2 regions of the Rhizobium aureum genome follow, and region 1 is predicted to be linked to the other one. Evidence: riboswitches for the same ligand, from Rfam matches in the RefSeq annotation. Region 1 holds a riboswitch; the other holds the start of a gene.

Evidence for each region. A riboswitch is a leader RNA that binds a small molecule or an ion and turns the genes downstream of it on or off. The one in region 1 is predicted to bind FMN.
Region 2: it holds a riboswitch for FMN, as region 1 does, so the genes downstream of both, ribB (3,4-dihydroxy-2-butanone-4-phosphate synthase) here and PH552_RS28545 (6,7-dimethyl-8-ribityllumazine synthase) in region 1, are expected to answer to the same signal.

Annotation. Positions count from the first base shown of each region.
Region 1 covers NZ_JAQJCI010000019.1:100,759-104,442, reverse strand. Annotated here, with positions in the region: gene PH552_RS28560 (class I SAM-dependent methyltransferase) at 1-644, shown strand, start outside; gene phnF (phosphonate metabolism transcriptional regulator PhnF) at 646-1,374, shown strand; gene PH552_RS28550 (VOC family protein) at 1,428-1,778, opposite strand; gene PH552_RS28545 (6,7-dimethyl-8-ribityllumazine synthase) at 1,839-2,315, opposite strand; FMN riboswitch at 2,405-2,551, opposite strand; gene PH552_RS28540 (ABC transporter ATP-binding protein) at 2,657-3,684, opposite strand, start outside.
Region 2 covers NZ_JAQJCI010000028.1:4,105-7,788, forward strand. Annotated here, with positions in the region: gene PH552_RS31970 (hypothetical protein) at 1-312, shown strand, start outside; gene PH552_RS31975 (NAD(P)H-quinone oxidoreductase) at 324-1,307, shown strand; gene ribB (3,4-dihydroxy-2-butanone-4-phosphate synthase) at 1,639-2,265, opposite strand; FMN riboswitch at 2,378-2,524, opposite strand; gene PH552_RS31985 (glucose 1-dehydrogenase) at 2,625-3,407, opposite strand; gene tpiA (triose-phosphate isomerase) at 3,485-3,684, opposite strand, start outside.

The DNA.
Region 1 (3,684 bases):
CGCAGGGCGATATGAAAATGGCGGAATCCCATAGTCCCTATTGGCGGCATTTCATCGAGACCGTGCCGGAGCGGGATTTCTCCTCGAAGACCGTCCTGGATTTTGGCTGCAACCGCGGCGGCTTCCTGCGTTTGCTCTATGGCTTGCGGCCGTTCCGGCGCGGTGTCGGCATCGATATCGCTTCGGAGTCGGTGGCTGCGGCCGTTGCCGCTGTCGGCAATATGCCGCTGCAGTTTCATGTGACGACCGACCTGTCGCCCTTTGTCGATAGCTTCGATATCGCTTTCAGCTATGAGGTGATCTATCTGCTGCCGGAGCTGAGACAGCATGCCGAACAGATGTTCCAGGTCATGCGGAATGGCGGCATCTACTACGCTGTGACCGGCTGCCACAATGAAATGCCGCTCTGGCCGAAATGGCTCGAACTGATCGGCAACAACAGCAATGCGCCGATGCAGGATCGGTCCCCGCAGGACTATATCGATACCTTCGTTGCAGCTGGCTTCGACGTATCCGTCAAGCGTTTCGGTTATGACGGCTTCGTGCATGCATCGAAAGACCGGAAATATTATCCGAGCATTCTCGACGCGTTGAGCTATCCGGCCGAATACAAGCTTTTATTCCGGCTCGAGAAGCGCGTCTGACATGGAGACGATCGATCGGAAGGGCGGCAGCGCGCTCTGGCATCAGATCGGCGAGATCCTGGCGGCCGATATCGCCGCCGGGACTTTCGCTCCTGGAGAGAAATTGCCGACCGAGCCGGAGCTGATGCAGCTTTTCGGCGTCAGCCGCTTTACCGTGCGCCAGGCGCTAGGGCATCTGGAACAGCGTGGGTTGGTGCGCGCCGAGCAGGGGCGGGGGACATTCGTTCATAAGGGGGTGCTCGATTATTCCCTGTCCAAGCGAACGCGGTTTTCCAGGAACCTGATCGAACAAGGTTTCGAGCCGGGTGGAGAATTGCTCGTTCATGAGATCGTGCCGGCAGCAGAACGCGTCGCTGCCTATTTGAAACTGGCGGTGAATACGTCGGTCATCCATCGTCGCGGCATCATGACGGCCGATGGCATTCCGGTCGAACTGGGCGATTCCTATTATCCGGCCGAACGTTTTCCCGATTTCGATAAGGCCCGGTTGCAGCACCCGACGATCTCGGCAGCGCTCGCCAGCTACGGTGTCACCGACTACGAGCGGCTATCGACGGAAATCGAGGCGCGGATGCCGACGGCGGAAGAGGCGCGGCTCCTGCGGCAGCCGAAATCCGTGCCGCTGCTTATCACACGGAAGTTAGACGTGGACGCGAAGGGCGTGCCGATTACCTATGCGGAGTCGATGTGGTCAGCCGAGCGGATCACCTTCAGCGTGGATCTGCGGTAACGGTTCGAGCAGGCCCAGCGCATTTGGGCCAAAGCGGCTCGGCCATTTCCGCCTTAGCGATGTGAAAGTATATTGACCACCTTGCCGAAGGGGTCGCGGACGTAGAAGCGGCGGACACCCCAAGGCTCGTCCGTCAGGTCATACAATATGCCGAAGCCCATGGAGGTGGCGCGCTGATAAAGCGCATCGACATCGTCGACTTCGATCGAGAGATCGGGGACGATCGTTCCCGAGCCGCCTTCGCTGGCGACGCTGATCTGCGGCACCGTTGCAGCTTCGGAGGCAAACGTAAGGATCCAGCCATGGTCCATGACGATGTCGAGGCCGAGCAGGTCATGATAGAAAAGGCGTGCCGTATCCGGGTCGGCGGCGGGCAGGTTGGGGATGATGCGTAGGACGGTCAACTGACGTTTCTCCCTTGTGGACATGGAGGCGGGTCTTCACCGCGCCTCCACCATGCCGGCTCAGACCGTGACCGCGGGAAGCAGCTTGGCGCGTTCCGCGAGAATATGGCGGCAGGCGCTGGCCACTTCGCGGCCCTTGATGATGAAATGTTCCTTGAAGAACTGGATATGCGCTTCCGATTCCTGGAAGTGATGCGGCGTCAACACTGCCGAGAGGATAGGCACGCCGGTGTCGAGCTGGACGCGCATCATGGCATCAAGAACCGTATTGGCGACGAACTCATGGCGATAGATGCCACCGTCGACAACGAAAGCGGTGGCGACGATCGCGGAATAACGGCCGTTGCGGGCAAGCGTCTGTGCGTGCAGCGGAATTTCAAGCGCGCCGGGCACGTCGAAGATATCGATCGGAGATGCGCCTTCCACCGTCTGCCATTCGGCAACGAAGGAGTCGACCGAGCGATCGACGATATCGGCATGCCAGCGGGCCCGAATGATCGCAATGCGGCTCGGCTGGGTAGAAATCGAAATGGTCATGAATTTTGCCTTTCAAGGGTTGTTGTCAAATATCCCTTGGGCGAACACGCAACATCGCGGCACCTCTCGCGCAGAGGAGGTGCGATCCTGCTTGCTCTCTTCCATCCGGACTATACCGTCGGCTCCGGCATCTCACCGGATCTGCTGACCCTTCCGAAAGCTCGGAAGGCGCTCGCGGGCTCGAGGAAACTCCCCATACCGCCGGTGGGGAATTGCACCCCGCCCTGAGAACGCACGGACTATAGATGCTTTGCCTCATGAAAATCAAAGAAAAACGCCGGGCTTTTGACCCGGCGTCTGCGAATAATTTTTCAAAGTTTCCATGCAGCGCGGATGCGTGCTCAATCCTGAATGACGAGCAGATCGGAAGAGGCGAAGCGCAGCGTCACCTTCTCGCCAACGCTCGGAGGCATCATGCCCGGACTATTGAACATATCGAAGGAAATCGTGTTACCGGCGACATTCATGCGGGTGCGGATAACCGAACCCAGGAAGTGTGCGGAGGAAACCTCGCCCGTCAGCGCGGTATCGCCCTTTGCCGACTCGGCCAGCGAACCGGCTTCGGGACGCAGGGCGAGCGATACGGTATCGCCCGGCTTGTAGGCCGTCACCGACTGCTTCAGGGTCACGCCCTGATCGCCGATCATGATGCGGTTGCTGTCGGGATCGACGACCTTGCCTTCGATCAGGTTCAGCGTACCGACGAAGGAGGCGACGAAGCGGGTTGCCGGCGTGTTGTAGATCTCGAAAGGCGTGCCGATCTGGTCGGCGCGACCGGCATTCATCACGACGATGCGATCGGAGATCGACAGGGCTTCTTCCTGGTCGTGGGTCACGAAAACGGTGGTAATGCCGAGCTGCTGTTGGATCGCGCGGATTTCCTCACGCAGCGAGATGCGGATCTTGGCGTCGAGCGCCGAAAGCGGCTCGTCAAGCAAAAGCACTTGAGGCTTGACGGCGATGGCGCGAGCAAGCGCCACGCGTTGCTGCTGGCCGCCGGACATCTGATAGGGATAGCGGCTGGCGAGATGGTCGAGCTTGATGAGAGCAAGCATCTCCTTGACGCGCTTGTCGATGTCAGGCTTCGACATGCCGGCCACCTTGAGGCCGAAGGCGACGTTGTCGTGCACCGTCATGTTCGGGAACAGCGCGTAGGCCTGGAAGACCATGCCGATGTTGCGTTGGTTCGGCTTCAGCGGGCGCTGGTCCTTGCCGTTGATCGTCAAGGTGCCAGCGGTCGGGGTTTCGAAGCCAGCGATCATGCGCAGCACGGTCGTCTTGCCGCAGCCTGACGGTCCAAGGAAGGAGATGAATTCTCCCTTCTCGATTTGCATATTGAAATCGTGGACGACGTGCACGTCGCCGAATG
Region 2 (3,684 bases), on a different contig from region 1:
CACTATGTCGCCGAGGTTGCCGAGGCTGCCTATTGCCGCATGAACTCCATCTCGGATGTGTTCACAGCGAACGGCCGCACGCAGGTCAACGTAGTCTGGGAACTGATCGCCGAGAAGATCGACGAAAACCGGACGCGTTACACCAATCGGGTGACCGCGCATCCGACGGATGCCTTCATGACCTTTTTGGAAGAGCACGGCGTCACTTACGAGGACGCGGCCGCCGCCCGGCAGGCGGCCGGTGGCGATCACAATCGACGCGAAACGCCGTTCTTCGCCGCAAGCATCGCACGCCGTGCTCTCGCCAGGTAAGGAAAAGACCAATGAAGGCGATCATCTTCGACGACTTTGGTGGGCCGGATGTGCTCCGGCTTGCCGAGGTTCCCTATCCCGAGCTCCGGTCGACCGACATCCTCGTGAAGGTCATGGCATCTGGCGTCAATCGGGCTGACCTCCTTCAGCGCGAAGGCCATTACGGCTCGCGCGCCTTTGGAGACAGCCCTATCCTCGGCCTCGAGGTCGCCGGAGAGGTCATCGCTGTCGGCAAAGCCGTCTCGAAGTTTTCCGTCGGCGACCGTGTAATGTCGATCGTTGGCGGCGGAGCCTATGCGGAAGTTGCCAGAGCAGACAGTGGCCTGTCCATCCACATACCAGGTGCTATGTCCTATGTAGAAGCGGCGGCTGTCATGGAGAGCTTCGTTACCGCCTACGAAGCTCTGTGCCATCTCGGCCAGATACGACTACAGGAGAGCGTGCTCGTCCATGCCGCCGCCGGTGGGATCGGATCTGCAGTGGTCCAGCTTGCAGTGGCGATGGGAGCCAGAGTGTTCGCAACCGCCTCCGACAGCAATATCGACAAGGTTCGTTCTCTTGGCGCCGAGGCTGTGTGGGATTACCACCGGCAGGATTTCGAGGCGGAGATCATCGATGCGACTGGATCCTGCGGCGCCGATGTAGTCATCGACTTCGTTGGCGGAAGCTATCTCGCCCGGAATATCCGCAGCCTTGCTGAAGGCGGGCGCCTTGTGCAGGTCGGGCTGCTGGGCCGGGACGACAACGCGATCATTCCGCTCGACACAGTGCTCTACAAGCACCTGAGGGTGATCGGGACGGTTATGAAGTCGCGCGCCATCGAGGAAAAGCGGGCAATGGTTCGGCGTTTTGCGGAGAACGCGCTACCGATGTTCGGAGACGGACGGCTTCGACCACTCGTCGGGGAAGTCTTTCCACTTGATAGAGCCGCAGATGCCCATCGTCGCATGGAAGCAGGTGGTGGGTTTGGGAAGGTGGTTCTTGAGGCGGGATGAACGGCGGGGAAGGGGTGAGCTCTTGATAAGGAATCGAACCGCTGTTTTCGTGTCGCATCCCATTGCAGCGCGACAACGAAGATGAGACGCGGATCTCAGCCAGATTGTCGCTCTACATCCCATATTATCAATGGCTTGGCATCCAATCCGGCATAGTCGGATTTATGGAACCGGCGTGCACCTTGGACTCGGTTGAAGGATCGGAGCCCGCTGTAAACCTCCAGGAATATGACGATTGAAGCACATTATACCTGGGCATCGCGGTCTTTCAGATTCGTTCCCTGCGCTTTGGCGATGGGCGCTCAGCCTGCTGGCGGAACGCCCCGACAGATCAGGCCGCTTTCTCAGGCATGTTCGCCAATCGATAGGCGATCAGGTCCTCGATGGTGATCAAGTGAAGATGGTGACGTTCGGCAAAGATCTCGAGTTCCGGAAGTCGGGCCATCGTGCCGTCGTCGTTCGCTACTTCGCAGATGACGCCGGCCGGCGAAAGGCCTGCAATCCGAGCCAAATCCACGGCTGCTTCCGTGTGCCCCGGACGCGACAAGACGCCATTTGGATGGGCGCGAAGAGGGAAAATATGACCAGGACGGGCAAATTCCTCCGGGCGTACACCATCCCTGACGAGAGCTTGGACGGTTGCTGCTCTGTCAGCGGCGGATATTCCGGTGGTCGTTCCGGGGATGTAGTCGACCGAAACGGTGAAGGCGGTCTTGAGGACTTCGGTGTTGCGCGGCACCATCAACGGAATGTCGAGTTCGTCGAGCCTCTCACCCTCCATCGGAACGCAGATGAGACCGCGGGCATGGTTCATCATGAAGGCGATCGCCTGCGGTGTGACCGCTTCCGCAGCAATCACCAGATCGCCTTCGTTTTCGCGGTCGCGATCATCCACAACTACGATGATCTCGCCCCGCGCAATCGCAGCGATCGCATCTTCAATTTTCGAAATTGCCATTTTCCTGCCTTTCAAGGGTTGCCGTTCGAAACGGCGTGCATGGCCGGTCAAAGCCACCATTTTCCCTTGGGCGAACAAGCATGTGAACGCCGCCACGACGCGGCGTCTCCTGCGTTGCTCTCTTCCATCCGGACTATACCGTCGGCTCCGGCATCTCACCGGATCTGCTGACCCTTCCGAGGGCTCGGAAGGCGCTCGCGGGCTCGAGGAAACTCCCCATACCGCCGGTGGGGAATTACACCCCGCCCTGAGAACAATTGAAAGATAAGGGATCAATGCCTCATTCCGCAAGAGGCTTTGATCGCCAAATCATCGAGAATCCGATCCGCCCAATGAACGCACCGTTCCTCATTGTCGAACTACGACATGATCAAGCCGCCATCGACATTGATCGTCTGGCCGGTGATATAGGCCGCATCGTCGCTGGCAAGGAAAGTGACGAGACCGGCGACGTCCTCTCCAGATCCGGCCCGTTTCATCGGAATGCCCTCGACCCATTCCTTCATGAGTTCGCCGGGGCCGTAATTGCCCAAGAGCTTGCCCCAAGCCTGGTCGTTATAGGCCCACATGTCGGTTTCGATGATGCCGGGGCAAAAGGCGTTCACGGTAATGCCGTCTGTCGCGACCTCCTTTGCAAGGCTCTGGGTGATGCCGACCACGCCCATCTTCGATGCCGCGTAATGCGGTGTGTAGATGAAGCCGTCCCGCGCCTGGCCGGAAGCGGTATTGATGATGCGGCCGCCGCGGCCATGTTTGCGCATGCGGGCAATCGCCTCCTGGGCGCAGAGGAAGACGCCCTTGGTGTTGACCGCCATGACCTTGTCCCATTCGCCCTCGGTCATGTCCTCGATGCGGGCAATGGTGATGACGCCGGCATTCTGGATGGAAACATCGACGGCGCCGAAGGCTGTCTCGGCCGCCTCGTAGAGACCCTTCACACTGGCCTTGTCGGTCACGTCACCGACGAAGGAAATCGCCTTTCCGCCGTCAGCCCTGATCGCATCGGCGACCGTATGGACGGAATCCTCATTGGCCGAGACTACGAGATTGGCGCCCTCGCGCGCGAACCGTCTGGCGATCGCGGCCCCGATGCCGCGGCTTGCGCCGGTGATGACGACAGTCTTGTTTTCGAAGCGTTGCATTCTCTATTCCTTTCGCGATGACAGCCACGCCAGGCGCCGGCTCAAGGGGCCGATCGCCCTGCCTGTTGCTGGCGATTTCAAGCGGCCGCCGTAATAATCCCGGCAAACTCCGATGCCTTCAGCGACGCGCCTCCGACGAGAGCGCCATCGACGTTGGAAACGCCGAAGATCGCCTTTGCATTCGACGCCTTGACCGAGCCGCCATAGAGGATTCTGACACCCAGCCCATTTTCTCCCAGCCGCTTTTCAAGCGCCTGGCGGATAGACGAATGCATCT